2 regions of the Streptomyces sp. NPDC060184 genome follow, and region 1 is predicted to be linked to the other one. Evidence: riboswitches for the same ligand, from Rfam matches in the RefSeq annotation. Region 1 holds a riboswitch; the other holds the start of a gene.

Region 1 (14,607 bases):
TCATCCGGTGCCTCCGTAAATCCGTTCTCGTCCAGTCATCTTGACACTCCGTCACTGAGCATGCAATCAATGTGTTTGCATGCACGTACCGCGTACATATCTTGAGAGGTGGCGCCATGCCCCTGCCCCTGTTCTCCTTACTCGTCTGCGTGTTCGGGGTGGGAACCGCCGAATACGTGATCGCGGGCCTGCTGCCCAACATCGCCACCGACGTCGACGTCAGCGTTCCCAGCGCGGGCCTGCTGGTGACCGCCTACGCCGTGGGCGTGGTCATCGGCGGCCCGCTCATCACCGCGCTGACCACCCGCGTCGAGCGCAAGACGCTCATGCTCGCGCTGATGGCGATCTTCACCCTCGGCAACGTCATCGCCGCCCTCGCCCCCGGCTACACCGTGCTGCTGGTGGCCCGCGTCGTCTCCTCGCTCGCCCACGCCACCCTCTTCGCGGTGGCCCTGGTCGTCGCCGTCAACTCCGTCGCCCCGGAGAAGCAGGGCCGGGCCGTCGCACAGGTCGCCGCCGGCCTCAACCTGGCCACCGTGCTGGGCGTCCCCCTCGGCACCCTCCTCGGGGAACAGTTCGGGTGGCGGTCCGCGTTCTGGGCCGTCTCCGGCGTGGCCCTCGCCGGCACCGCGCTCATCGCGCTGTTCATCCCCACCGCCCGCGAAGCGGAGGGCGGCGTGGCGCCCGACACCACCAGCCTCCGTGCCGAAGTGTCCGTCTTCGCGCGCCCGCAGGTGCTGCTGGCCATCGGCATGACCGTGCTCGGCCAGACCGGCGCGTTCACCGCCTTCACGTACCTCGCGACGATGCTGACCGACACCACCGGCTTCTCCGGCACCTCGGTCACCGTCCTCCTCCTCGTCTACGGGGTCGGATCGCTCGTCGGCAACCTGGTGGGAGGCCGGCTGGCCGACCGCTCCCTGATGGCGTCGCTGTGCGGGATGCTCGTCGCGCTGCCCCTGGCACTCGTGGTGCTGGGCCTCACCCTGGACAGCAAGCCCGCCGTCTCGGTGGCCGTCTTCGTCTTCGGTGCGGCGGCCTTCGCCATCACGCCCGCCCTCCAGGCGCGCCTGCTGGCCGCGGCGTCCGGTGCCCCGACGCTGGCCGTCTCGGTCAACATCTCCGCCTTCCAGCTCGCCAACGCCTTCGGCGCCTGGATCGGCGGCCTGGTGATCGGGTCGTCCCTCGGAGCCGACGGGGTCACCTGGACCGCCGCGGCCGTCTCGCTGCTCGCCCTGCCCGTCGCCGTCCTCGCCCTGCGCCACGACCGCCGCGGCGGACGGCCCAAGGGCGCCGGCCCGCTGGACGAGAGCCCCGCACCCGCCCAGAGCCCCGCTCCCGCCGAGGCCTGAACCACGAGGAAGTCAGCACCGTGCGCGCAGTCATCATGAACACCTTCGGAAGCCCCGACGTCCTGCACGAGAGCGAGGTGCCCGACGCGCCCGCCCCCGGGCCCGGCGAGGTCACGGTCAGGATCGAGGCGGTGTCCGTCAACCCCGTGGACAACCAGGTCCGTTCGGGGTCCAAGGGCGACGAGCTCACCGTCCCGCTGCCGATGATCCTGGGCTGGGACCTGTCCGGCCGTGTCGAGGCCACCGGACCCGGCGCCGAGCGTTTCGCCGTGGGCGACCCCGTCGTCGGGATGAGCGCCCAGGCCGGAACCGGACTGGGCACCTGGGCCGAGCGGGTCACCATCGGCGAGGACCTGCTCGCCCCGGCCCCGCGCTCGCTGGGCCTGCGGGAGGCCGCCGCCCTCCCGCTCGCCGCGCTCAGCGTGTACCAGCCCTTCGCCCGGCTCCCCCTCCCGCCGGGCGGCACGATCCTGGTCACCGGAGGCGTGGGCGCCCTGGGAGGCTACGCGCTCCAACTCGCCCGCCTGCGCGGATGGCACGCCGCCGCGCTAGTCCGCGAGAAGGACACGGAGCTCGCACGCGAACTCGGTGCGCAGGAGGTCCACACGTCCGTCGCGCAGGCCCGCCGGTCCGGCGGCTACGACGTCGTGTTCGAGACCGCCGGCATCCCCGACGCGATCGAGGCGGTGAAGGACGGCGGCCGGCTGGTGACCGTCGTCCCCACGGTCGTCCCGCCCCCGGAACGCGGTATCACCCCGGAGATCTCCTTCGTCGAACAGGACGGCCGGGCCCTGGAGGCCTTGGTCGGCCTCGTGGACAGCAAGGACCTCACCGTGCGCGTCGGTACCGTCCACCCCTTCGCCCGGGCCGCGGAGGCGGTACGCGCCTTCGAGGACGGCGGAATCCGCGGCAAGGTCCTCCTCGTCCCCACCGCACCCGACGGCGCGGACCGCCCGTAACCCCCGGCGCGGGGTGCGGGTGCCCCGCGCCCGTGGCCGCACCCGCACCCCGCTACCCCGTACGACAGACCGCCGGGCGGAACACCCGCCCGTCGCGGTCCCGCACAAGGAGAACCACCCGGTGAAGATCGGCATCAACCTGCCCAACTTCGGCCCCGGCATGGACGCGCAGACTCTGCTCGGCTGGGCCCGCACCATCGAGGATCTGGGGTACGACCTCCTGCTGGTCTCCGACCACGTGGCCCTCACCCCGGACGCCGCCGGACGCTCTCCGGAGCCGTTCTACGAAGCCTTCACCTCGCTCGCCTGGCTCGCCGGACAGACCTCCCGCATCGAGATCGGAACCGGCGTGGTGATCATGCCGCACCGCCATCCGCTGCTGCTGGCCCGCATGGGCGCCACCCTCGACCAGCTCTCCGGGGGCCGCTTCGTCCTCGGCGTCGGCGTCGGCTGGGCACGCCAGGGATACCAGGCGCTCAACGTCCCCTACACCTCCCGGGGCCGGCTCACCGACGAGTACCTCGCCGCCCTGCGGCGGCTCTGGAGCGACGGGCGGGCCACCTTCCGGGGCGAGACCGTCTCCTTCACCTCGGTCCACAGCGCCCCCATGCCCCACCGCCAACCCTCGCCCCCCGTCTGGATCGGCGGCAACAGCCTGCCCGCGGTCCGCCGCGCCGCCCGCCACGGCGACGCGTGGCACCCGCTGTGGCCCCGGGCCGACTGGCTCCAGCAGGTGGCCGTGCCCACCCTGCGCAAACTCACCGAAGAGGAGGGACGCCCGCCCGTCCAGCTCTGCCCCCGCATCCAGGTCTCCCTCACCTCCGAGCCGCTGCCCGACGCGACCCGGCAGACGGGACACGGCACGACCGAACAGCTCCGGGACGACCTCCGCACCCTCGAAGCCATGGGCTGCGCCTACGTGATCCTGGACACCGACCCCGGCGACCAGCGGCTGCGCGGCACGGCCCAGCAGGACTGGCGCACCCTGGAGACCATCGCCGCCCAGGTCGTCGACCTCGCCACCCACACCGTGCGCTGACCGCGCGCCCCGGCGCCGCCCACCGCCCGCCCGGCACCCCGGGAGCCCGTACGAGCGGGACGCGGACGCGGCGCCGGGCCCGGCCCGAGCCCCGGTGGGCTCCGGCCGGCCCTCACCCGCGCCCGTTCCGTTCCACCCCGCGCCCGTTCCGCTCCACCCCGCACCCGTTCCGCTCCACCCCGCACCCGTTCCGCTCCACCCGCACCGGAGAACGCACCTCGACCGAACCCGACACCACGACCTCGTCCAGGAGAGCCCCCGTGCCCACCTCACAACCGTCCATAGCCGACCTCGTCGCCGCGTTCGCAAGCCCGGACACGGACCTCGCGCACCTCCTCTGCGACCGGCACCCCGCGCACCACCCCGCACTGCGCGTCGTCGGCCCCGACCTCCGCGCCGACCTGGTCACCTACGGAGAACTGGCCGAGCGTTCCCGCCGGCTCGCCCACGCGATGCACCGGCTCGGAGTGGGCGAGGGCGACCGCGTCGCCACCCTGATGACGAAGTCCGCCGAACACGTGGTCACCCTGCTCGCGACCTGGCGCCTCGGAGCCGTACACATACCGCTGTTCACCGCCTTCCAGAGCGAGGCCGTCGCCGCCCGCACCGCGCACGCCGCGCTCGTCGTCGCCGACGCCGCGCAGTTGCCCAAACTCCAGCCCCTGGCCGAGGCCGGGGCACCGTTCCCCCCGATCGTCGTCAACGGCGACCTCACCCACGCCCCCGGACCCGGGACCCACCGCCTCCAGGACCTGGAGACCGACACCCCGCTGCCCACGCCCACGCCCGGCCGCCGTCCCGGCGGTGACGCGCCCTTCATCGACCTGTACACCTCGGGAACGACGGGCCTGCCCAAAGCCGTCACCGTCCCCGTCCGGGCGACGGCGGCCTTCGCCGCATACCAATGGTTCGGTCTCGGCCAGCGCCCCGACGACGTCTTCTGGAACCTCGCCGACCCCGGCTGGGGATACGGCCTCTATCAGGCGGTCATCGGCCCGCTCGCCCTCGGCCTCACCACCACCCTGCTCCGCGCCCGGTTCGACGCCGGGCTCACCGCCCGCGCCCTCACCCGCCTCGGCGTGACGAACTTCGCCGCCGCCCCCACCGCCTACCGGGCGCTGCGCAACACACTCGGCGACCGCCCCCTGCGCACCGCGCTCCGCGCCTGCTCCTCCGCCGGTGAACCGCTGCCCCCGGACCTCGCCCCCTGGGCCCGGCGCTGCCTGGGCGCCGACCTCTTCGACCACTACGGCCAGTCGGAACTGGGCATGGCCGCCGGACAGGCCTGGGGCCCCGTCCCCGGCCCACCGTCCGCCCGCCGCGAGCTGCGCCCCTTCCCCGGCTGGGAACTGACGGTCGTCGACCCCGGGACGGGACGCGAGACCCGGGACGAGACCGGGCTCCTCGCCGTCGACGTGGCGCGCAGTCCGCTCATGTGGTTCGACGGGTACGCGGGAGCCGCCCAGCCCGCCCCGGGGGCCGGCGGCACGTTCGCGCGGGACGGCCGGTGGTTCATCACCGGCGACCTGGCCCGGGTCGGGCCCACGGGCGCCCTCCACATCGAGGGCCGTCAGGACGACGTCATCGTCATGGCCGGCTACCGCATAGGTCCGGTCGAGATAGAGAACGTCCTGCTGGACCACCGGGACGTCGCGGAGGCCGCGGTCACCACCGCCCCGGACGCGCTCCGCGGAGAGGTCGTGGAGGCGTACGTCGTACCCACCCGCACCGCCGCCACCGGCCCCCGCCTGGAGGCGGAACTCCAGGCCCTGGTGAAGACCCGGCTCTCCGCCCACGCGTACCCGCGGCACGTCCACTTCGTCGCCGACCTGCCCCGGACGAACAGCGGGAAGATCCGCCGCGCCGCCCTGCGGTCCTGACGCACCGGGACGCCCCGCCCCGCGGTTCTGACGCTCCGCGCCGCGCCGCCCCGCGGTTTTGACGCTCCGCTTCCCGGGTTCTGTCCGGCGGTGTTCAGCACTCGATGATGTTCACCGCGAGCCCGCCCCGGGCCGTCTCCTTGTACTTGACGGACATGTCCGCGCCGGTCTCCTTCATGGTCTTGATGACCTTGTCGAGGGAGACCTTGTGGGTGCCGTCGCCGCGCAGGGCCATCTTCGCGGCGGTGACGGCCTTGACGGCCGCCATGCCGTTCCGCTCGATGCAGGGGATCTGGACGAGGCCGCCGACCGGGTCGCAGGTGAGGCCGAGGTTGTGTTCCATGCCGATCTCGGCGGCGTTCTCGACCTGCTCGGGGGAGCCGCCCAGGACCTCGGCGAGCGCGCCGGCGGCCATGGAGCAGGCGGAGCCGACCTCGCCCTGGCAACCGACCTCGGCACCGGAGATCGAGGCGTTCTCCTTGAAGAGCATGCCGATGGCGCCCGCCGCGAGGAGGAAGCGGACGACGCTGTCGTCCTTCTCCTCCGGGGTGGCGCCGCCCGCCGCGAAGTTCATGTAGTAGTGCAGCACCGCCGGGATGATGCCGGCCGCGCCGTTGGTGGGGGCGGTCACGACCCGGCCGCCCGCGGCGTTCTCCTCGTTGACCGCCATGGCGTAGAGGGTGATCCACTCCATCGCGTGGGTCTGCGGGTCGCCCTCGGCCCGCAGCTGGCGGGCGGAGTTGGCGGCGCGACGGCGGACCTTGAGACCGCCGGGGAGGATGCCCTCGCGGGACATGCCCCGGCCGACGCACGCCTGCATGACCCGCCAGATCTCCAGCAGACCGGCACGGATCTCCTCCTCGGTGCGCCACTCCTTCTCGTTCTCCAGCATCAGCGAGGAGATGGAGAGGCCCGTCTCACGGGCCAGGCGGAGCAGTTCGTCGCCGGTGCGGAAGGGGTGGGCGAGGACGGTGTCGTCGGGGATGATCCGGTCGGCGCCGACCGCGTCCTCGTCGACGACGAACCCGCCGCCCACCGAGTAGTACGTCTTCTCCAGCAGCAGCGCGCCGGTCTCGTCGTACGCGTGCAGGGACATGCCGTTGGCGTGGTACGGGAGGGCCTTGCGGCGGTGCAGGACCAGGTGCTCGTCCGCGTCGAACGGGATCTCGTGGGCGCCCAGCAGGTTGATGCGGCCCGTGGTGCGGATCCGCTCGACCCGGGCGTCGGCGGACTCGACGTCCACGGTCCGGGGCGACTCGCCCTCCAGGCCGAGGAGGACCGCCTTCGGCGTGCCGTGGCCGTGGCCGGTCGCGCCCAGGGAGCCGTACAGCTCGGCGCGTATCGCGGCGGTCGGCGCGAGCAGGCCCTCGTTCTTCAGCCGGCGCGCGAACATCCGCGCCGCCCGCATCGGGCCCACCGTGTGGGAGCTGGACGGCCCGATGCCGATCGAGAACAGGTCGAAGACCGAAATGGCCACGGATGACTCCTAGCTGGGCGGACGCCGTTGTCCACCGGCGAAACGAAGAATGGGTGTGAGGGGGGCGGAGCAACAGGGCGGGGCACCGCGCTCACCTTCCAGTGTGCGCGATGCCCCGCCCGACCTGCGAAAAATGCCCGTGAACGGGCGGTTGCTACTTGCCCAGGCCGGGGTACAGCGGGAACTTCTCGGCCAGCGCGGCGACGCGGGCCTTCAGGTCCTCGGCGTCGAAGGCGGGCTTCAGGGCCGAGGCGATGATCTCCGCCACCTCGGTGAAGTCCTCCGCCTGGAAGCCGCGGGTCGCCAGGGCCGGCGTACCGATGCGCAGACCGGAGGTGACCATCGGCGGGCGCGGGTCGTTCGGGATGGCGTTCCGGTTGACCGTGATGCCGATCTCGTGGAGCCGGTCCTCGGCCTGCTGGCCGTCCAGCTCGGAGTTGCGCAGGTCCACCAGGACCAGGTGCACGTCGGTGCCGCCGGAGAGGACGGAGACGCCCACCTCGGTGACGTCCGGCTGGACCAGACGCTCGGCGATGACGCGGGCGCCGTCCAGCGTGCGCTGCTGGCGCTCCTTGAACTCCGGGGAGGCCGCGACCTTGAACGACACGGCCTTGGCCGCGATCACGTGCTCCAGCGGGCCGCCCTGCTGGCCCGGGAAGACCGCCGAGTTGATCTTCTTGGCGAGCTCCTGGGTGGAGAGGATCACACCACCGCGCGGACCGCCGAGGGTCTTGTGCGTGGTGGTCGTGACGACGTGGGCGTGCGGCACCGGGTTGGGGTGCAGGCCCGCGGCGACCAGGCCCGCGAAGTGCGCCATGTCGACCATCAGGTACGCGCCGACCTCGTCCGCGATGCGGCGGAAGGCGGCGAAGTCCAGCTGGCGGGGGTAGGCGGACCAGCCGGCCACGATCAGCTTCGGCTGGGACTCCTTGGCGAGGCGCTCCACCTCGTCCATGTCCACGACGCCGTTCTCACCGACGTGGTACGGGACCACGTTGTAGAGCTTGCCGGAGAAGTTGATCTTCATGCCGTGGGTCAGGTGACCGCCGTGGGCCAGGTTCAGACCCATGATCGTGTCGCCCGGCTTGAGCAGCGCGAACATCGCGGCGGCGTTCGCCTGCGCACCGGAGTGCGGCTGGACGTTCGCAGCCTCGGCGCCGAAGAGCGCCTTGATGCGGTCGATCGCGATCTGCTCGACCACGTCGACGTGCTCGCAGCCACCGTAGTAGCGGCGGCCCGGGTAGCCCTCGGCGTACTTGTTGGTGAGGACGGAGCCCTGCGCCTCCATGACGGCGACCGGAGCGAAGTTCTCCGAGGCGATCATCTCGAGGGTGGACTGCTGGCGGTGGAGCTCGGCGTCGACAGCGGCGGCGACGTCCGGGTCCAGCTCGTGGAGGGAGGAGTTGAGAAGCGACATCAGGCGGTCCCTTGGGTCTCAGTTGCCGGAGAACTCGGTGTATTCGTCGGCGGTGAGCAGATCCCCCGGCTCCTCCGCGACGCGAACCTTGAACAGCCAGCCACCCTCGAAGGGGGCGGAGTTCACCAGGGACGGGTCGTCCACCACGTCCTGGTTCGCCGCGGTGACCTCGCCGGTGACGGGCGAGTACAGGTCGCTGACGGACTTGGTCGACTCCAGCTCGCCGCAGGTCTCGCCCGCGGTCACCGTGGAGCCGACCTCCGGAAGCTGGGCGTACACGACGTCACCGAGCGCGTTGGCCGCGTACTCGGTGATGCCGACGGTCGCCACGCCGTCCTCGACGGCCGACAGCCACTCGTGCTCCTTGCTGTACCGCAGCTGCTGGGGGTTGCTCATGACCTGAATTCTCCTGTACGCGGGTGGGTGCTGATGAACGATGGTCTTACGGGATGAGACGCGACTGCGTCACGTTCGCCCCGGTGGGCGGGGCGCGACGGGCGCCGACGCCTACTTCTGGCGCTTGTAGAAGGGCAGGGCCACGACCTGGTACGGCTCGTGGGTGCCCCGGATGTCGACGCCCACGCCCTCGGTGCCGGGTGCGGCGAACGCCGCGTCCACGTACGCCATGGCGATCGGCTTGCCCAGCGTCGGGGAGGGGGCGCCGGAGGTGACCTCGCCGATCACCTTGCCGTCCGCGACCACCTGAAAACCGGCGCGCGGCACCCGGCGGCCCTCGGCGACCAGGCCGACGAGCTTGCGGGGCGGGGCGGTCTCGGCGCGCTCGGCGGCGGCGGTGAGGGCCTCGCGGCCCACGAAGTCGCCCTCCTTCTCGAACTTCACGACCCGGCCGAGGCCCGCGTCGAACGGGGTCAGCTCGGTGGTCAGCTCGTGCCCGTACAGCGGCATGCCCGCCTCCAGGCGCAGCGTGTCGCGGCAGGAGAGCCCGCAGGGGATCAGGCCGTGCGGGGCGCCGGCCTCGGTGAGGGCCGCCCAGAGGGCCTCGGCGTGCTCGGGGGCGACGAAGAGCTCGAAGCCGTCCTCGCCGGTGTAGCCGGTACGGGCGATGAGCGCGGGCACCCCGGCGACCGTGCCGGGCAGGCCCGCGTAGTACTTCAGTCCGTCCAGGTCGGCGTCGGTGACGGACTTCAGGATGGCGGGGGACTCGGGGCCCTGGACGGCGATCAGCGCGTACGCGTCGCGGTCGTCGCGGACCTCGGCGTCGAAGCCGGCGACCCGCTCGGTCAGGGTGTCCAGCACGGTCCGGGCGTTGCCCGCGTTGGCGACCACGAGGTACTCGTCGTCGGCCAGGCGGTAGACGATCAGGTCGTCCAGGATGCCGCCGTCCTCGCGGACGATCATCGTGTAGCGGGCCCGTCCGACGCCGACCGTGCCGATGTTGCCGACCAGCGCGTGGTTCAGGAAGCGGACGGCCCCGGGGCCGGTGACGGCGATCTCGCCCATGTGGGAGAGGTCGAAGAGCCCGGCGCGGGTGCGCACCGCGTTGTGCTCGTCACGCTCGCTGGCGTACCGCAGCGGCATGTCCCAGCCGGCGAAGTCGGTCATGGTCGCGCCCAGCGAGCGATGCAGCGCATCGAGGGCGGTCGTACGGGGGGCGGTGCTCATGAGGTGTGGCTCCCAGGGCGCAGGGCATGACGACGAGGACGGTCCCTCCCCATCTGTCATCGGAACCTGAGAGGTTCGCCGAGAGGCCCCTGACGGGTCGGCTTGCACCTTGGGTGGAGCCGGTGAACGGCTCGCTTTTCAGATCTGCCTCATCCACGCGGTACGGGGCCTGAGAGATTCAAGGGAGGAACTTGCTCCTTCGGCGCCCGGCACACACGGTGGCCGGGACTCTCCCGCGTGGATTCAAACGGCCGGTATGCAGTTGCGCGCACATCATCGCACGCAGGGCGGACCGCCTCGGCGCCCGGTACCCCCGCCCCCGCCGCCGCCCCGCCTCCCGTCCGGGACGCTTGCCGCGCATTACCTTTTCTTTACACTTTGTGGGCAGGGGTGGGTGACTCGACAGGGGGAGTGCCGATGTCGTGGCGACCGTACGCGGGGGTGGTGCGGAGGACGGTCCCGGCGCGGCGGGAACAGCCCGCCGCCGAGAAGGGGCCGCCGGCCGTGCGCGACCTGCGCGGCGGGGCGGGGGACGGACCGCGGCGGCTGGAATTCGCCCCCGGGGACGTGGTCGTCGTCTCCGGGCTGCCCGGCAGCGGCAAGTCGACCCTGATCCGGCGCACGGTCACCGCCCGCGCCATCGACTCCCAGGACACCCGGGACCGCTTCGCGGCGGCCCTGCCCCGCTTACTCCCGTACGCCCTCTACCGCCCCCTGGTCCGCGCCGCCCACTACTACGGGCTGCTGCGGGCGCTCCGCTCCGGCGAGGCGGTCGTCGTCCACGACTGCGGCACCCAGGCATGGGTGCGCCGCTGGCTGGCCCGCCACGCGGTGAGCCGGGGCCGCACCCTCCACCTGGTGCTGCTCGACGTGACACCCGAGACCGCGCGGGCGGGCCAGCGCGAACGCGGACGCGGCGTCTCCGGGTACGCCTTCGCCCGGCACCGCCGCGCGGTCGGCCGGCTGCTGCGCGACACGGAACTCGGCCTGCTGCCCCCGGGCTGCGCCTCCGCGGTGCTGCTGGACCGTCCGGCGGCCGGGGCGCTGCGGTCCATCGCCTTCCCGGACCTGGCCGTCGGCGGTCCCGCGCCCGTACCGGGACGACGACGCCCGTCGGCGGCTACTGTTTCTGCCGCAGGACACGGTCGAGTAGAGGACACAGAGGCAGTGGACATCCCGGCACAGACGCCGCCCCAGCAGCTCCAGGGGTGGCCGGCGAACGAGCTCGAAGAAGTACTCAGCGCCTCGCTGGGCGTCCCCGAGGCGGCCGGCCGCCTCGTCGAGGTGCTCGGCCGCAGCCAGGTCTGGATTCCGCTCCCCAACGGCGGCAACCCCGCCAGCGCCGACCTCGACCTGCCGACGATCGAGCTCGACGGCGCGGCCTTCGTCCCCGTCTTCAGCTCCGAGGCGCAGTTCCTCGGCTGCGTCGGCACCCATCTCTCCTTCGCCGTCGCGCCCGCCCGCGAGTTCGCGCGCGGACTGCCCCCGCAGCTCGGCATCGCCGTGAACCCGGGCGGCGCGGTCGGGCTCCCGCTGCCCCCCGCCGCCGTCGCCGAGCTCTGCCGCACCGGCGGCAGCCCGCTGGACGGACCGGCCGGCGGCGGCCGGGTGCGACTGTGGGAGCCGGACTGGAAGGAGGAGCCGGTGGACTTCCTCGCCGCCGTCTCCGCCGAGTTCCGGCAGACCGGTCTGGTCGCCACCGCCCGGCGGGCCCTGGCCAGCATCGAGGGCGGCGACCCCGTCCTCTTCATCGGTGTCTCCGGATTCCAGGCGACGCTGTGGGACGAAACGACGCGAAGCGTCCCCCTCGACGCGCTGGGCCGGGCGCTCGGCCGCGTCCAGGTGCCGTGGCCCGTCAACCTCGTCCTCCTCGACGTGGCCCAGGACCCGGTCGGCGACTGGATGCTGGAGAAGGTGCGGCCCTTCCACCAGTGAGCCCGTCTCCTGGTGAGCCGTTCCCTCCGTGGGGCGGAGAGCGGCCGTGCCGTACCGGCCGGCCGGCCTTCCCCGGGGGCGGATCGCGGGCCCGCCGTTGTCCGGCATGTCGGGTGGTGGCGTCAAGTCGGTGTCAGTGAGGGCGCATAAGCTGGTTTGATGGCGAGGTCGCTCCCGCGCGCCCGGGGGCGTCCGTGCGACACGGTGAATCGACGAGGGGCGGGACCCAGGGTGAGTGCGTCAGGCACGGCGGCGGCCGGGCAGGTCGAACACATGCTGCGCCAGGTGACCCCCGGGCGCTTCGACACCTACGAGGAGCTGCTGAAGGCTCTGTCGGACGGCCAGGTCTGGATGCTGCTCTGGCACGGCACGGCCGGTTCCCCGGACGCCCAGTACGGCAACATCGGGGTGGACGGCCTCGGTTACGCCCCCTGCGTGACCTCCCCCCAGGAGCTCGCGGCCAGCGGCTGGAACCGTGCCCACGAGGTGATCACCGGCCGGGAGATCGCCCGCTCGCTCTTCCCGGACCACTGGGGCATCTGGCTCAACCCGCACGCCCCCGGCGGCGGCGTCGGCATCCCCTGGCTGGACCTGCGCCGGATCGCCACCGGCCTCGACCGGCTGCCCGCGGGACCGCTCACCCTCTCCGAACCGGCCGTCGAGATCCCGCAGTTCTACGCGCTGCTGTCGCAGAACGCGCACCGCACCCCGGCCATCCGCTCGCTGCGCCGCGCCTGGGTGCAGCCGGCGCTCGGCGCCCCGTACCTCGCCATCGGACTCGACCTCTACGACACCGGACGGGCCGCCGTCGAGTCGGCCCGCGCGATGATGGGGCAGACGATCGGCGCCGTCCCGGACGGGCTCCCCGTCTCCACGGTCGCGATGTCCGACGACTACGACCCGGTCGCCATGTGGCTGCGGGCCAACGCCCGCCCGTTCTACGACCGCGAGGCCCACGCGGCTCCCGCCCAGGCCCCGCTCACCGGCGGCTACGGATACCCGCAGCGCGGGGCGTACTGAGCGGGGACGTGCCGTCGGTCCGGAGGTGACCGGGCGGACGTACCGAGCGGGACACGGTGCCGGTCCGGAGGCGACGGTGCCGGACGCACGTGAGCGGTGGGCGCGCCCCGGTTCCGGGTGTGCCCCGCCCGTGCTCGCTTCCAACCTGCCGGTACGGCACCGTAGCGACCGCTTTCCGCCCGGTCGCACTGACCGTCCGTCATGTCCGCTTGGCGGTTTCCGGGTGGTGAACGTGGAACTCGTCGGCCCCTGTGCCCATATGTGCGTCGAGCGCCTCCCGTTCGCGGGGTGTAACCCGGTGTTCGGATAACGGTAGCCCCAGGACAGCATCACGGTTGCGCATACTTTCCCCGTCAGCTCTGGCAACTGATCGCGTACACGCTGAAGACTCCCGTGTCATGCATGGGGTCGGCGATTCCGTGAGCGAGTGCACGACGAAGTTCAGCTGCTCAGCGGGGTCGCATCATCTGTGGCCACTGGGCATTCTCATAGGCAAGGCGAGCCGTCTACAGCGGCGTTGCAATGGCCGGCGACCACCGGCTGGAAGGGTCAGGGCGCTGTGACCGCACCGATCGAGACCACCGGGGCGGCTGCCGGGGCGCAGCCGGAGGCTGTGCTCGACGAGGGCATCAAGTCCCAGGAGATCGTCGGACGTTCGCTCGGGCGTATCGCCTGGATCCGCTTCAAACGGGACAGAGTCGCCGTCGTCGGTGGTGTCGTCGTCGTCCTGCTGATCCTGATCGCCGCTCTGTCCCGGCCGCTCCAGTCCTTGCTGGACCTCGATCCGAACGCCTTCCACCAGGACCTGATCGACAGCAACACCTCGCTGCCCAAGGGCGGATTCGGCGGCATGAGCCTCGATCACCCGCTCGGTGTGGAGCCGAAGTTCGGGCGGGACATCCTCGCCCGCATCCTGGAAGGCTCCTGGGTGTCCCTGGTGGTCGCGTTCGGCGCCACCGTCCTCTCGAACGTCATCGGCACCATCCTCGGCGTGGTGGCCGGGTACTACGGCGGGCGCGTCGACTCCGTCATCAGCCGTCTGATGGACACCTTCCTCGCCTTCCCGCTCCTGCTGTTCGCCATCGCCATCTCCGCGACGCTGCAGGGCGGTGCCTTCGGGCTCGACGGGCTGCCGCTCCACATCTGCGTGCTGATCTTCGTCATCGGCTTCTTCAACTGGCCGTATCTGGGACGGATCGTCCGGGGGCAGACGCTGGCCCTGCGCGAGCGCGAGTTCGTGGACGCGTCCCGCGGCATGGGAGCCGGCGGCCCGTACATCCTCTTCCGGGAGCTGCTGCCCAACCTGGTCGGCCCGATCATCGTCTACTCGACGCTGCTCATCCCGACCAACATCATTTTCGAGGCCTCGCTCAGCTTCCTGGGGGTCGGCATCCAGCCGCCCCAGGCGTCGTGGGGCGGCATGCTCAACCAGGCGGTCGACTACTTCCAGATCGATCCGCAGTACATGGTCGTGCCGGGCCTTGCCATCTTCGTCACCGTGCTCGCGTTCAACCTGCTCGGTGACGGTCTCCGCGACGCTCTCGATCCGCGCAGCCGCTGACTCGGTCCGCGCAGAGAGCTCCACAAGTTTCCGACAATGGAGGGGATTCCGACCATCATGCGAAGGTCATCACTTGCCGCGGTCGCGGCCCTGGGCAGCGTGACCCTGCTGCTCGCAGGTTGCAGCAAGGCAGACGACGGAAAGAGCGACGGCGAGATCAAGTCCGCCGGCGCGGACGCCGCGACGAAGGATGTCGTCAACGCCTCCACCGAGAAGGGTGGCACGGTCACCTACGCGATGGCGGACGTCCCGGACTCGTTCGACCCGGGCAACACCTACTACGCGTACATGTACAACTTCAGCCGGCTGTACGCCCGCCCGCTGATGACCTTCAAGCCGGACGC
Region 2 (14,607 bases), on a different contig from region 1:
CCACGGGTTCCGGTCCCCCGACGGCGACGCGGAGGCGCGGGTCGTCCGGGCGGCGGGCGGCGAGGACCCGCAGCCGTACGCCGGGGCTCCCGCGACCGCGCCCACCGCCGCCGAGCTCCAGGAGGTGCTCGGCATGTGGACCATCACGGTGCAGAGCGCCCGGCTCTCCACGGTGGTCGACGCCTCGGGCTCGATGGCGACCCCGGTCCCAGGCAGCGGCGAGTCGCGGATGGAGGTGACGAAGGAGTCGCTGCTGCGGGCGCTGAGCCAGTTCACGGACGACGACGAGATCGGCCTGTGGGAGTTCGCCACCACGCTCGACGGCGAGAAGGACTACCGCGAGCTGACCCCGACGCGCCGTCTCGGCGACCGCACCGCGAACGGCACCACCCATCGGAAGGAACTCGCCGCGGCGTTCGACGAGTTGGAGCCCGTGCCGAACGGCGCCACCGGGCTCTACGACACCACGCTCGCCGCGTACCGGGCGGCGGTGGCGAGCTGGGTGCCGGGCAAGTTCAACGCCCTGGTGATCCTGACGGACGGCTCCGACCAGGACGACCACGGCATCTCGCGCACCGGCCTGGTCCAGCAGCTCAGGGCGCTCGCGGACCCGGAGCGCCCGGTGCCGATCCTCGCCATCGCCGTGGGTCCGGACGCGGACCGCGAGGAGGTCGCGGAGATCGCGAAGGTGACGGGCGGCGGCGGTTACGAGGTGAGCGACCCCGCCGAGATCCAGTCGGTCATCCTGCAGGCCATCATGACGGCCAGTCAGGCCGGCGTCCCGGAGTAGACGGCGGCGGTCCACCCGGCCGCGGCACGGGGCGTCCGCACCGGCCCGCCCGGCAGGCGTACGACCCGCGCGGGCACGGGGCGGCGGACTTCCCCGACCGCCGCGCGCCCGCGCTCACGGCTTGGGGAAGCCGACGGGCCAGGTGTGCACCGGTTCGCCGCTGCGCGCCAGCTCGCCGTACCTGCGGGTGGTGGCCGCGAGAGCGGCTTCCCGTCCCAGGCCCGCCTCCTGCGCCCGGTGGTAGGTGTCGACCTGCCAGGAGGCTCCGTTGGTACGGCGGCGGCACCGCTCCTCGATGATGCCGAGGTACCGGTCGCGGTCGGCGGGCTCGATGTTCCACGCGTCGAGCCCGGCGGACGCGAGGGGCAGCAGTTCGTCCCGTACGAGCTTGACGGCGGGAACCTTCGCGACGCCGCCGGACCGGCCGGGGCGCGGCCAGAGCAGTTCGGCCTCGATGCCGTACCGGCAGGCGTTGTCGAAGTTCTCCTCGGCGGCCTCGAAGGAGAGCTTGCTCCACACCGGGCGGGGTTCGTCGGCGAGCGCGCGCACCAGCCCGTAGTAGAAGGCGGCGTTGGCGAGCACGTCGGCGACGGTCGGGCCGGCGGGCAGCACCCGGTTCTCCACCCGCAGGTGGGGCGCCCCGTCCGCGACTCCGTAGACGGGCCGGTTCCAGCGGTAGATCGTCCCGTTGTGCAGGACGAGTTCGGCCAGTGTCGGTACGCCCCCTTCGTCGAGCACCCGCAGCGGGTCCTCGTCGGAGAGGATCGGCAGCAGCGGCGGGAAGAAGCGGACGTTCTCCTCGAAGAGTTCGTGCGCCGAACCGATCCAGCGTTCCCCGAACCAGGTCCGCGGGCGCACTCCCTGGTTCCGCAGTTCGGGCGGCCGTACGTCCGTGGCCTGCTGGAACAGTGGCGGCCTCGATTCGCGCATCAGTTCCTTGCCGAACAGGAACGGCGCGTTCGCGCCGAGCGCGATCTGCACCCCGGCGACCGCCTGCGCCGCGTTCCACACGTCGGGGAACCGCGCGGGGGTGACCTGGAGGTGCAACTGCACGGAGGTGCAGGCCGATTCGGGGGCGATCGACGGGGACGCGCACACGAGGTGCTCGACGCCCTCGATGTCGATCGCGAAATCCTCGCCCCGCGCGGCGACCATCTCGTCGTTGAGAAGGGTGTAGCGGTCCACGTCCGAGAGGTTGCCGAAGACCAGGTCGTCCGGTCCCAGCGTGGGAAGAATTCCGATCATGACAATGCCCGCGTCGACCTCGGCGGCCTTGCGATGGGCATAGGCAAGACCCGTGCGCAGCTCTTCCGCCAGCTGATCGAAAACCCGGCCGCTCAGCCGGTGCGGAACGATGTTCACCTCAAGGTTGAACATCCCGAGTTCCGTCTGGAAATCACGGCTGGCGATCCGCTGGAGCACCTCGGCATTCATCATCCGGGGCGTGCCGTCCGAGGCGGCGAGATTCAGCTCGATCTCCAGCCCCATGAAATTTCGGGGACGGTCGAACCTCCGCTCCTCCAGCAGCCTCTCCAGCCCTTCCAGACACCGGGTCAGCTTGCGCCGGTACGCCGGGCGGTCGGACAGGTCAAAGGCGTGCGCCACGACCTTCTCCCCCATCGAAGAGTCCCTCCATCAGTGGCGGCCCGCGGCCAGGTCGCTCGCATCTCGATCGATAATGCCCCGCAGAGGTGATCCATAACGCCTGCGGAAGCGTCCGGCACCGGATAGGCTGGGGCCGCTCGGTCATCAGGCACATTCCGGAGGCATGCGGCGGGCGGCTCATTCTGACCCGCGTTCCCTTCGCACAGGTGGCGGAAACACCGATCTTTTTGAGCCGACCGCGAAATGTGAAAGCCCGCAGGCGGAAGCTGGGGCACCCATCGCGAATCACCAGAAACTCCGCATTTCAAAGACGCAAAAGGTCCTTGCACGTCATATGACCGACAGCTAGTGGAAACACCGGGCGAACACTTGTCATATAAACTCCGCTGACGAGGCCGATTGTCGATGCGTCCAGCCGTCGACCAGCCTCCTTCTGACGTCCCGCACGCCGACAGCGCCGTCTGCACCCACCCACGCATCACCGTGTCTCCGAAGCGAGAGGCGACCCACCATGCCGCTGCATGTTCCCCCGGCCCCCGCGCCCGCACTGCGCAGCGTTCTCACGGCACTCGGTTCTCCCACCGCGGTCCGCGAAGCCCACACCCCCGCTCTGCGCTCCGTCCAGGGACCGCTGAGCCCCGAACTCCCCCTGCCCGTACACGTTCTCGACCGGTCGGCCGCGGACGCACCCGCGCCGGCGACCAGACTCACCGGCTGGCGGTTCCTGATCCGCGCCGAGTCGGGTGTCGTCGCCGCCGCCGACACCGTCCTCACCGCGGACGGCTGGGCCTTCTCGCACTTCTTCGAGGGCCCCTATCTCGCTTCGACCGAACGCGCCCTGCGCCAGGCCGAGTCGACGGCGACGCTCCACCAGCCGAGGCTGCTCTCCGTACCCGAGCTCTACATGCTCACCCTCTGGCTGCACGGTGACACCGGAGCCGACCCGGCCTCCGGCACGGTCGCGCCCAACGACATCCTCGTTCCCCTCGCGCCCGCACCGACCGGGATCGCCGCCCACCGGCCCTACCGGGCCGCCGATCTGCTCCCGGTGCTCTCCCTGCGCATCGCGCCCCGCCCGGGGCCCCTCGTCGGCTCGGCCTGACCCGCCGCTCCCGCAGGCCCGTCCCCGCCTCGCGCGGGGGCGGGCCTTCGCACGTCCGCCCGCTCGGCGCACACCCCGGCGAGACGCGCCCATGGCCCACTCGGACTACCCCGGACCCCCCGAAGAGGCGGGGGTCGCGCGGTGAGCCGTCCGCGCGGGTGACACCACGGCGGAGCGTGAAACGAGCTGAGCCGAAATCCCTGCGGAACGCGGCGCGTGGCGCAACACTGAGACCGACCGGCCTGTACCAAAGGGCCGTTCGGCACTCACCCGCACACCCCGCGTCCACCACTCGACACAGCGAAAGAACCCTCCATGTGCCAGCATCAACCCCCCTGCCCCACCGCCGAATCAGCCGCCCGGGAGGCCGCCCGGCTCGTGGCACACCACCCCGAGCAGGGCTGGAGCCTGCTCTGCAACGGCGTGCTGCTCTTCGAGGACACCGGCGAACTCCTCCCGGACGGACAGATCATCGCCCCGCACCGCCCGCTGGCCACCGGCCGCGTGGTGAAGGCCGCCTGAGAAGGCCGGCCGAGAGCCGTCCGAGGACCCGTGGGCCCCGGCGGTACGGACAGGGGCCGGCCCGGAGAGATCTCCGAACCGGCCCCGACGCATGTCCGCGTGTGCCCGGGCGCTCGTACGCCCGCTGTGCCCGTCAGTGGTCGTACTCGTCCAGCGGCGGGCAGGAGCAGACCAGGTTGCGGTCGCCGAAGGCGCCGTCGATGCGGCGCACCGGCGGCCAGTACTTGTCGGCGGCCGAGACGCCGGCCGGGAAGACGGCGACCTCACGGCTGTAGGAGTGGTTCCACTCCCCTCCGAGCGCGTTCGCGGTGTGCGGGGCGTTGGCGAGCGGGTTGTCGTCCGCGCTCCACTCCCCCGAGGCCACCTTCTCGATCTCGCCGCGAATCGCGATCATCGCGTCGCAGAACCGGTCGATCTCGGCGAGGTCCTCGCTCTCGGTCGGCTCGATCATCAGGGTTCCGGCGACCGGGAACGACATGGTCGGCGAGTGGAAGCCGTAGTCGATCAGCCGCTTGGCGACGTCGTCGATGCTGACGCCCGTCTCCTTCGAGATCGACCGCAGGTCGACGATGCACTCGTGCGCGACCAGGCCGGCCGGGCCGGTGTACAGGATCGGGAAGTGCGGCTCCAGCCGCTTGGCGATGTAGTTCGCCGCGAGCACCGCCACCTGCGTGGCGCGCTTGAGCCCCTCGCCGCCCATCAGCCGGACGTACGCCCAGGAGATCGGCAGGATGCCGGCCGAGCCCCAGGGAGCGGCCGAGATCGGGCCGACGCCCGTCTCCGGACCGGCGGAGGGCTGGAGCGGGTGATTGGGCAGGTACGGCGCGAGGTGCGCGCGCACGCCCACCGGGCCGACGCCGGGGCCGCCGCCGCCGTGCGGGATGCAGAAGGTCTTGTGCAGGTTCAGGTGCGAGACGTCGCCGCCGAACTTGCCGGGGCGCGCGAGGCCGACCAGCGCGTTGAGGTTGGCTCCGTCGACGTAGACCTGACCGCCCGCGTCGTGCACCTCGCCGCAGATGGCGGCGACGTGCTCCTCGAAGACACCGTGCGTGGACGGGTACGTGATCATGAGCACGGCAAGCTCGTCGCGGTGCTTCTCGATCTTGGCGCGCAGGTCCTCTATGTCGACCTCGCCGTCGTCCGCGGTCTTCACCACGACGACCTTCATCCCGGCCATCACGGCGCTGGCCGCGTTGGTGCCGTGCGCGGAGGACGGGATGAGGCAGACGGTGCGCTGGTCGTCGCCGTTGGCACGGTGGTAGGCGCGGACCGCCAGCAGACCGGCGAACTCGCCCTGCGAACCGGCGTTGGGCTGGATCGACACCGCGTCGTAACCGGTGACCTCGGCGAGGCGCTCCTCCAGCTCGCGGATGAGGGTGAGGAAGCCCTCCGCCTGCTCGGCCGGGGCGAAGGGGTGCAGCGCACCGAACTCGGGCCAGGTGATCGGCTCCATCTCGGTGGTCGCGTTCAGCTTCATGGTGCAGGAGCCGAGCGGGATCATTCCGCGGTCGAGCGCGTAGTCGCGGTCGGCGAGCCGCCGCAGGTAGCGCAGCATCGCCGTCTCCGAGCGGTGCTGGTGGAAGACCGGGTGGGTGAGGAAGTCGTCGGTGCGCACCAGCTGCTCGGGGAGCGCGTCACCGGCGGTGGCGTCCAGCGCCTCGACGTCGCCCCGCGCGCCGAAGGCGGCCCAGACGGATTCGAGGTGGGCGCGGGTGGTCGTCTCGTCGCAGGCGACGGAGACCAGGTCGGCGTCGACCAGCCGCAGGTTGACCCCGCGGGCGCGGGCGTCGGCGACGACCTCGGCGGCCTTGCCGGGCACCCGCACGGTCAGCGTGTCGAAGAAGGAGTCGTGCAGGACCTCGGCGCCGGCGGCCCGCAGACCGTCGGCGAGGATCGCCGCGTAGCGGTGGGTGCGCCGGGCGATCGTCCGCAGCCCGTCGGGGCCGTGGTAGACGGCGTACATGCCGGCCATCACGGCGAGCAGGACCTGCGCGGTGCAGATGTTGCTGGTGGCCTTCTCGCGGCGGATGTGCTGCTCGCGGGTCTGGAGGGCCAGGCGGTAGGCCTTGTCGCCGTCCGCGTCCACCGACACACCGACCAGACGGCCGGGGAGCGAGCGGGCGAACTTCTCGCGTACGGCCATGAAGCCGGCGTGCGGTCCACCGAAGCCCATCGGGACACCGAAGCGCTGGGTGGTGCCGACGGCGATGTCCGCGCCGAGGTCGCCGGGCGAGGTGAGCAGGGTGAGGGCCAGCAGGTCGGCGGCGACGGTGACGACGGCGCCGAGCTCGTGGGCGCGCTCGATCACGGGGCCGATGTTCCGTACCGCCCCGGAGGCGCCCGGGTACTGGAGCAGCAGGCCGAAGACGCCGCGCTCGGCGATGTCCGCCGGGATGCCGTCGGTGAGGTCGGCGACGACGACCTCGACGCCCGTCGGCTCGGCGCGGGTCTCGATGACCGCGATCGTCTGGGGCAGGGTGTCGGCGTCGACGAGGAAGACCCCGCCCTTGACCTTGCCGACCCGCCGCGCGAGCGCCATGGCCTCGGCGGCGGCTGTGCCCTCGTCGAGCAGCGAGGCGCCCGAGGTGGGGAGGCCGGTGAGCTCGGCGACCATGGTCTGGAAGTTGAGCAGGGCCTCCAGCCGGCCCTGCGAGATCTCCGGCTGGTAGGGCGTGTACGCCGTGTACCAGGCGGGGTTCTCCAGGACGTTGCGGAGGATGACCGGGGGCGTGAAGGTGCCGTAGTAGCCGAGCCCGATCATCGGGGCGACCACCTGGTTGCGGTCGGCGAGCGCGCGCAGCTCCGCCAGTACCTCGGCCTCGGTGCGCGCCGACGGCAGGTTCAGCGCCTCGGCGCTCTTGATCACGTCGGGCACCGCGGCGGCGGTGAGCTCGTCGAGCGAGCCGTATCCGACCTGCGCGAGCATCTTCGCCCGGGCCTCACCGTCCGGCCCGATGTGGCGCTGTTCGAAGGGGATGCCCTGCTCCAGCTGGGAGAGCGGGGTGCGGCGGGGGGTCATGATGGAGGCCTCCTGGTCTGACACGACCTGCGAGGGGCACCGCGGCGCGGCTGCCCGTACGGCCTCCCCCTCTGTCATCTCGACCTGAGAGCTTCACCGGCGCGCCCTGGGGCGTACCGGCTTTCACCGTCGGTGAGGGCGGGCCGCACCGGGCACGTGCCGGGTGGGACCGCCCTGCTTTCCAGAGTGACCTCGTCCATGCGGTACGGGGGCCTGAGAGATTCCGGGGAGGATTTGCTCCTTCGGCGCCTCCGGAATCGACACCGGAGGCTCTCCCGCACGGGGTCAGCAGCCATGTGCCAGCCTACCAGCGGGGATCTTCGCCGTTTCTTCGAGTGGCCGATATCCGGAATCTGCACTTCTGTAGTGGCAGTGGAGTAGTTGCTGGGCCGCGTCGCCGAAGTGGCGTCGCTCGGCCGGAGGCCGGGCCGGACGGCGCCCGGTGCGTGCGATCGCAGGGCGGCGGACCGTCCCCGTACGGGGCGTACGGGGACGGTTCCGGCGACGCGGCGAGCGCGCGTGCCGGGCGCCGCCCGGCAGACGGCACTTCGACGACACGGCCCGGCCCCAGTCGTCGCGACCAGCGGGAGGCACCGTGCAGACCGACATCGATCCGCGCAGCCTGATCGGCCGCAAGGCATTCGACCGCGCAGGCGTCAAGATCGGCACGGTGGACGAGGTCTACCTCGACGACGCCACCGGCGTCCCCGAGTGGGCCGCCGTCCGCACCGGCTTGTTCAGCAGGGACGCCTTCGTCCCGCTGGAGCCGAGCGAGTTCGTCGAGGACACCCTGCGTGTTCCGTTCGACCGCGCGCTGATCCGGGACGCGCCGGACTTCGGTGTCGGGCGGCACCTCTCGCCCGAGCAGGAGCTTCAGCTGTACCGGCATTACGGACTCGACTCCTCCTCCGTGACCGATCCCGGCCCGGACCGCGACTTCGGCAGGCTGGCCGGCCAGGACGAGTAGTCCACCGGCTCCGCCACCAGTGGCAGCGGATCGGCGGGGTGCAGTTCCGGGTCGTCCACCCGGAACGTGCGCACCCGGCCGGGCGGGTCGCCCGGCCGCTCGAACCGCACGGTGACCCGGCCGACGCCGCTGCCCTGGACCCAGCCGTGCCCGTACGTCCCGTGCCGCACGTCGTGGCCCGGGGACCAGCGCCGCGCGGCGAGCCCGGCGGCCTCGTCCCCGGGCGCGTCGGCCGCGGTGCTCCCCGGCGGGCCGGGCGGTGCACCCGGGAGCCCGGACGGTGGGTCGGACGTCCCCCGGCGGGCTTCCGCCACCGGGTCCACCTGCGCGCCCGCCCCGGAGGCCGGCTCCGCCGGTTCCCCGGCCTCGCGCTCGGCCTGCGCCGCCTGCGCGAAGAGGTCCTCCTGCGTGTAGTCCGCCAGGCCCGTGACCCCCACGCCCAGCAGCCGCACTCCGCCGGTGGTGTCCACCCCCTCCAGGAGGCGGGCGGCGGCCTCACGCACCACGGAGGGGTCGTCCGTGGGGCCGCGCAGCGTCTCGGAGCGGGTCAGGGTGGAGAAGTCGTAGCGACGCACCTTGAGCACGACGGTGCGCCCGGAGCGCCCGGCCTTCCTCAGCCGCTCGACGCACCGGCCGGCCAGCCGCTCGACCTCCGTCCGCACCCGCGTGCGGTCGTGGAGGTCCACCTCGAAGGTGTCCTCGACCGAGACGGACTTGGCGTCGCGTTCGGCGACCACGGGCCGGTCGTCCAGGCCGAGCGCCATCCGGTACAGCGAGAGCCCGTGGGCCCTGCCCACCAGTCGTACGAGCTCGTCCTCGCCCGCCTCGGCCAGGTCGTGGACCGTGGTCATCCCGGCGCGCCGCAGATGGTCCCCGGTGGCCGGACCGACCCCGGGCAGGGTGCGTACGGGCATGGGCGCCAGGAGCTCCCGCTCGGTGCCCGGCTCGATGAGCATCAGCCCGTCCGGCTTGGCCTCCTCGGAGGCGATCTTCGCCAGCATCTTGGACCCGGCGAGCCCCACCGACCCGCTGAGTCCGGTGACCGTGCGGATGGCCTCCCGCAGCCGCTCGCCGGTGGCGCGGGCCGACGCGGAGTCGTCGGCGGCCCCACCGGCTTCCAGATCCACGAAGGCCTCGTCGAGACTGAGCGGCTCGACCAGCGGGGAGAGCCGTCCCAGGAGCTCCATCACCTGGTCGCTGACCGAGCGGTACAGGGAGAAGCGCGGCACCAGGTAGGCGGCGTTCGGCGCCAGCCGGCGCGCCTGGGCGGTGGGCATCGCCGAGTGCACGCCGAAGCGCCGCGCCTCGTACGAGGCGGTGGCGACGACCCCGCGCGGGCCGACGCCGCCCACCACGACCGGCTTGCCGCGCAGGCTGGGCTTGGCGGCCTGCTCGGCGGAGGCGAAGAACGCATCCATGTCGAGGTGGAGGATGGTGGGCGCGGATCTCACACCGCCGATGGTGCCCTACGCCACTGACAACGACACCGCCCGGCACCCGTTCGCCGGGGGCCGGGCATCCGGAAGCGTGTCCGTCCCCGGTTTCGGACGGCGGAGCGTCAGACGGCGCGGTTGCGGCGCCGGGCCAGTTCGTCGGTGGGGTTGTGGCCGACGAGGGTCTCCCCCGTGTCCACGCGCTCCCCGTGCAACTGCGAGAGGGCCGCGTCCACGTCCCGCCACACCACCCCCACGGCGATGCCGAAGACGCCCTGGCCGCCCTGGAGCAGGTTCACGACCTCGTCCGGCGAGCAGCACTCGTAGACGGTGGCTCCGTCGCTCATCAGCGTCATGCGTTCGAGGTCCTGGAATCCCCGGGCCCGCAGATGCTGCACCGTGGTGCGGATGTTCTGCAGGGCGACGCCCGTGTCCAGGAAACGCTTCACGATCTTGAGGAGCACCACGTCCCGGAAACTGTAGAGACGCTGGGTGCCCGAGCCGTAGGCCGGCCGGACGCTCGGTTCGACCAGTCCCGTGCGCGCCCAGTAGTCGAGCTGCCGGTAGGTGATCCCGGCCGCCGCGCACGCTGTGGGCCCGCGGTAGCCGATGCCGTTCGCCCCTGGGACACCGTCCCCCACCGGGGCCACCGGGTGAACCGGTTGCCTGATGGTGTGGTCGGCCCCACTGCCGTGCTGCGGATACGGCCCGCCCGCCGCCGCACCGTCGCCGCTGCTTCTCACGCCGACCTCCGTCCTTGACCTGCCCCCTCGAAGGTAGGCAGTCACCGGGGGTGCGTCAACGATCGCCACACTCGGCACGCCGAGTGATAATCACCCTGAGGGTGGTTTCCCGTGACGTCGGACCGGGAAGGGCTTCTCGAATGCGCGCCCGCCGCCCGGCCGGGACGGGTCACTGGCTGTTGGTACCGAAGTCCTCGGGCGAGATCTGGTCGAGGAACTCGCGGAACTTCTCGACCTCGTCCTCCTGCTCGTCCGGGATGGCGATTCCCGCGTCGTCGAGCACGCCGTCGCTGCCGTAGATCGGCGTTCCGGTGCGCAGCGCCAGCGCTATGGCGTCGGACGGCCGTGCGCTCACCTCCACACCGCTGGCGAAGACCAGCTCCGCGAAGAAGATCCCGTCCCGGATGTCCGTGATCCTGACTTCGGTGAGCTCTTGGCCGACCGCGTCGAGGACATCCTTGAAAAGGTCATGGGTCAGCGGCCTGGCAGGAGCCATCCCCTGCTGGGCGAAGGCGATGGCCGTGGCCTCGCCGGGACCGATCCAGATGGGGAGGTACCGGTCGCCTCCCACTTCACGCAGGAGAACGATCGGTTGATTGGAGGGCATTTCCACCCGGACACCGACAACGTCGAGCTCGTTCACACAGCAACCCTAGGACGTGCTCGCCATGTTTGGGTAGTCGGGCTCCGCCGAGGTCAGTGCGAACGCATGCGCAGGGCGGTCTGCACGAGTGCCGCGTGGAGCCGCACGGACAGCTCGGCGAGCTCCTGTGCGGTGGCCTCGGCACGTGCCCTGGTCTGCGGATTCCGGTGCCGGCGCAGGGGTGCCACCACCTGCTCGACCAGCCCGGCCTCCCGCTCGGCGGCGGCCCGCACGGCGCGCAGATGCCGCGGTTCGAGACCGAATCGGCCGAGGTCGGAAACGAGCTTCGCGACGTTCACCGCTTCGGTGTCGTACCCGCCCTCGGGCTCGGCCACGATGAGGCCGTAGGACTCCCATTCGGTGAGCTGCCGCTCGTCCGCGCCGGTGAGGGCGAGGAGCTCGGCACGGCCGATACGGGCCGCTGTGGGCGCCCCGGCCGTCGCCGCGTCCCAGCAGCTGTCGGCAAGGTCCTTCTGGCCCCCCGGAGAGGGCAGGGCGACCTGCTCCCCCCGGGCGAGGGCGTCCAGGTACTCCCGGATGACCTTCAGGGGGAGGTAGTGGTCCCGCTGCATGCGCAGCACCTGCGCGAGCTTCTCCACATCCTCGGAACTGAACTTCCGGTATCCGGAAGGCGTGCGCTCGGGCTCGACGAGCCCTTCCGCCTCCAGGAAGCGGATCTTCGAGATCGTGACTTCCGGAAACTCCTCGCGGAGCTGGGCGAGCACCGCGCCGATGCTCACCGCGCGGCGGTCCGCGGCGGCGGTGCCGTTACCGGCACCGCCCTGGGATGTTCGCAGCATGGGCCTTCCTGGGGTTCCCCCGGACGTGGTGGTCCGGGGCAGGGTCACACGCTCCGCTGGCTCGCGTAGAAGACCAGCCGGTACTTACCGATCTGGACCTCGTCACCATTGGTCAGTGCGACGGAGTCGATGCGCTCACGGTTGACGTAGGTGCCGTTCAGGCTGCCGACGTCCCCCACGGTGAAGCTACCGTCCGCGACCCGGCGGAACTCCACATGACGCCGCGACACGGTCACGTCGTCGAGGAAGATGTCGCTCTGCGGGTGACGGCCGGCCGTCGTCAGGTCGCCGTCCAGCAGGAAGCGGCTGCCCGAGTTCGGGCCGCGGCGGACCACCAGGAGCGCGCTCCCCGCGGGCAGCGCGTCCACGGCCGCCTGCGCCTCGGGAGAGAGCGAGGGCAGCATGGTCTGGCCGGTGACCTCGGCGTCGTACGCCTCCAGTCCGGAGATCGAGATCGTCGACGTGGTCTCGGAGGCGCGCTCGGGGATTCCGCCCTTCAGCGGCGCGCCGCAGTTGGAGCAGAACCGGCTGGTCGCCGGATTCCGGTGACCGCACCTCGCGCAGAGCGCCACGCCGGAGCCCGCCGGGGCGGGGTGGAATCCGGTGCTCGGCCCGGAGTCACCGGAACCTATGCCGGGGGCACCCGCCTGCGCTCCGGAGCCGCCGCCCGAGGCGGACAACTCGTCGCGGAAGAGGGGACGGTCGCCGCCCTGCTCCTCTTCCTGGCCGTGCCGCGGCGCGCGATGGCGGGCAGCACTGTTGCTGTCCTCGCGTGCGCTCTTTCCGAACAACTTCGCAAAAAACTTCACGGGCGATTCCCCTTGACCGACATAGACCCGCCCGTGGGGCAGGACGAACCCTGACTGAACACACCTGCCGACCCGGACATTCTCACAACGTCCGTATCCACCCGACAGTTTCCACCACGCACCATGGATACGGTGCGGCGACCCCCCGTAACCCCGCACACCTGCTTGGAGTTGCCGAGGGCCTTGCCCCGCCGGTGAACCACTACGACGACGACCGAGCGTAGTCAGGCTGCTTCGCAGGTCGCAAGGCGTCCACCGCAATGTCGTCGGCCCGTTCCACCACCGCCGTCGCCTGCTCCTTCTCCAGCGTCTGGACCACCCCGCCCGGGATGTTGAGCGCCGGCTCCAGATCCTCGGGCCTGCCGATCACCTCGAACGCGTACGGCGCCTCGACCGCACGGCCGTCGACCTTCACCGACCCGGCGTCCCCGGAGAAGTAGGTACTGGCGACCACGCGTACCCCGTTGACCTCGATGGCCTCGGCGCCGGCCGCACGGAGCTCCTGGACGGCGTCCAGCAGCATGTCCGGGGCGACCGACTCGGTCGGATCGTCGACGGTGAGCGTGATTCCCGGCCCGTGGGCCGCGACGGTACCCGCGAGGATACCCAGTTGCCGCTCCTTCTCCAGCGTCTGCTTGCGCGCCTCCTCTGCCTGGTCGGAACTGTTCTCCAGTTCCGTCCGCTGGGCGTCGAGACGCTGCTTCTCGTCCTCCAGCCGCTGGGTCCGGTCGTCGACCTCGTCGAGGATGCGTACCAGGTCCTCCTGGCGGGCGCCGCGCAGCGCGCTGTCGTCGTTGTTGGACCGTACCTGGAGCGCCAGGCCCAGTCCCAGCCCGAACAGCAGCAGCGCCACCACGAGTTGGGCCCGGGTGACCCGGGGCGGCCAGAGCCCGGCGCGCAGCCGCTGACGTCCGCTCAGCCCCTTCTCCTGCGCAGGGCGTACGGCAGCCGTCTCCGGAGCCTGGTGGTCCATCGCTTCGTCCCGGGGCGTCTCTTCGTCGTTCATCGGCGTCAGGCCCGGAAGACGTGCCGGCGGATGGCGGCGGCGTTGGAGAAGATCCGGATGCCCAGGACGACGACCACACCGGTCGACAACTGCGCGCCCACGCCGAGCTTGTCGCCGAGGAAGACGATGAGCGCGGCCACCACGACGTTGGACAGGAACGACACGACGAAGACCTTGTCCACGAAGATCCCGTCCAGCATCGCGCGCAGTCCGCCGAAGACCGCGTCGAGCGCGGCCACCACGGCGATCGGGAGGTAGGGCTCGACCACCGCCGGTACCTCGGGCCGGACGAACAGTCCGACCACGACTCCCACGACGAGGCCCAGTACGGCGATCACGATGTGCCCTTCCCTGTGTCTGCCGCACCACTGCCGGTGTCTGCGGCCTTCGGTTCTGCTGTGCGTACGATCAGGCTCGGCGCGGCCGGGAGACGTACCGTCTTCTGGTCGGACAGGCTGGTCCGGATGTCGAAGCCGTCGTGCAGGGCCTGGAGGTACTGGCCGTCCGCACTGGACCGGAACGTCGCGGCCAGCTTCTTCCCGTCCCCCACCGCGAGCACCGTATAGGGCGGCACGAGGGGCCTGTTGTCGACCAGTATGGCGTCTCCAGCGGCACGGATCGCCGAAAGTGCCGTCAGCCGCTGCCCGTTGATGGCCACGGCCTCCGCGCCGGACTCCCAGAGGCCGTTGACGACCCGCTGCAGGTCCCGGTCCCGCACCCGGCCGGTGTCCGCGAACCCGCTGGTGCCGCGCGGCCCGTCGTCGCCCTGGTCGGTCTCGTCGGCGTCGTCCACGACGAGTTTCACCCCGGGGCCCTCGACGGGGGTGGCCCCCGAGAGGAGGGCGACCAGCTCGCCCTGGTCCCCGCCGTGCTGGAGGAGAGCCGCCCGCTGCCGCTCCCCGACGTCCGTGCGGAGCTTCTCCACCTCGGATTCGAGGGAGTCGGCGGCGTGGGTCTCGCCGTCGATGCGGTCGATGAGTTCCTGGCGTTCCTTGGCCACCACCGGGGCCGACACCCTGGCCTGAGCGGCACCGAGGGTGACGACGACCGCGATGACCACGAGTCCGGCGGCGAGGCCCAGCTTGGCCCGCAGCGAGCGGGGCAGCCCCGCGGCCCCGCCGGACTCGCGGCGCGCCGCCGCCTCGGCGTACCCCTCGTCCAGGCTGTG

Evidence for each region. Region 1 has a riboswitch for glycine ahead of gcvT (glycine cleavage system aminomethyltransferase GcvT). Riboswitches for the same ligand answer to the same signal wherever they lie in the genome.
Region 2: it holds a riboswitch for glycine, as region 1 does, so the genes downstream of both, gcvP (aminomethyl-transferring glycine dehydrogenase) here and gcvT (glycine cleavage system aminomethyltransferase GcvT) in region 1, are expected to answer to the same signal.

Annotation. Positions count from the first base shown of each region.
Region 1 is NZ_JBHWYX010000004.1:148,657-163,263, reverse strand. Features, by position in the region: gene ACFWEE_RS04825 (MarR family winged helix-turn-helix transcriptional regulator) at 1-4, opposite strand, end outside; gene ACFWEE_RS04820 (MFS transporter) at 117-1,352, shown strand; gene ACFWEE_RS04815 (NADP-dependent oxidoreductase) at 1,373-2,311, shown strand; gene ACFWEE_RS04810 (TIGR03619 family F420-dependent LLM class oxidoreductase) at 2,433-3,350, shown strand; gene ACFWEE_RS04805 (AMP-binding protein) at 3,611-5,230, shown strand; gene ACFWEE_RS04800 (L-serine ammonia-lyase) at 5,325-6,707, opposite strand; gene glyA (serine hydroxymethyltransferase) at 6,862-8,124, opposite strand; gene gcvH (glycine cleavage system protein GcvH) at 8,143-8,520, opposite strand; gene gcvT (glycine cleavage system aminomethyltransferase GcvT) at 8,632-9,747, opposite strand; glycine riboswitch at 9,896-9,993, opposite strand; partial or broken gene ACFWEE_RS04780 (AAA family ATPase) at 10,165-10,653, shown strand; gene ACFWEE_RS04775 (enhanced serine sensitivity protein SseB) at 10,915-11,682, shown strand; gene ACFWEE_RS04770 (enhanced serine sensitivity protein SseB C-terminal domain-containing protein) at 11,914-12,702, shown strand; gene ACFWEE_RS04765 (ABC transporter permease) at 13,262-14,263, shown strand; gene ACFWEE_RS04760 (ABC transporter substrate-binding protein) at 14,300-14,607, shown strand, end outside.
Region 2 is NZ_JBHWYX010000023.1:96,259-110,865, forward strand. Features, by position in the region: gene ACFWEE_RS17555 (VWA domain-containing protein) at 1-790, shown strand, start outside; gene ACFWEE_RS17560 (glutamate--cysteine ligase) at 905-2,410, opposite strand; gene ACFWEE_RS17565 (hypothetical protein) at 2,907-3,497, shown strand; gene ACFWEE_RS17570 (DUF5999 family protein) at 3,813-4,019, shown strand; gene gcvP (aminomethyl-transferring glycine dehydrogenase) at 4,153-7,038, opposite strand; glycine riboswitch at 7,230-7,326, opposite strand; gene ACFWEE_RS17580 (PRC-barrel domain-containing protein) at 7,634-8,005, shown strand; gene ACFWEE_RS17585 (DNA polymerase IV) at 7,927-9,456, opposite strand; gene ACFWEE_RS17590 (MerR family transcriptional regulator) at 9,564-10,181, opposite strand; gene ACFWEE_RS17595 (bifunctional nuclease family protein) at 10,351-10,824, opposite strand; gene ACFWEE_RS17600 (MerR family transcriptional regulator) at 10,878-11,624, opposite strand; gene ACFWEE_RS17605 (FHA domain-containing protein) at 11,669-12,433, opposite strand; gene ACFWEE_RS17610 (DUF881 domain-containing protein) at 12,636-13,406, opposite strand; gene ACFWEE_RS17615 (small basic family protein) at 13,445-13,777, opposite strand; gene ACFWEE_RS17620 (DUF881 domain-containing protein) at 13,774-14,607, opposite strand, start outside.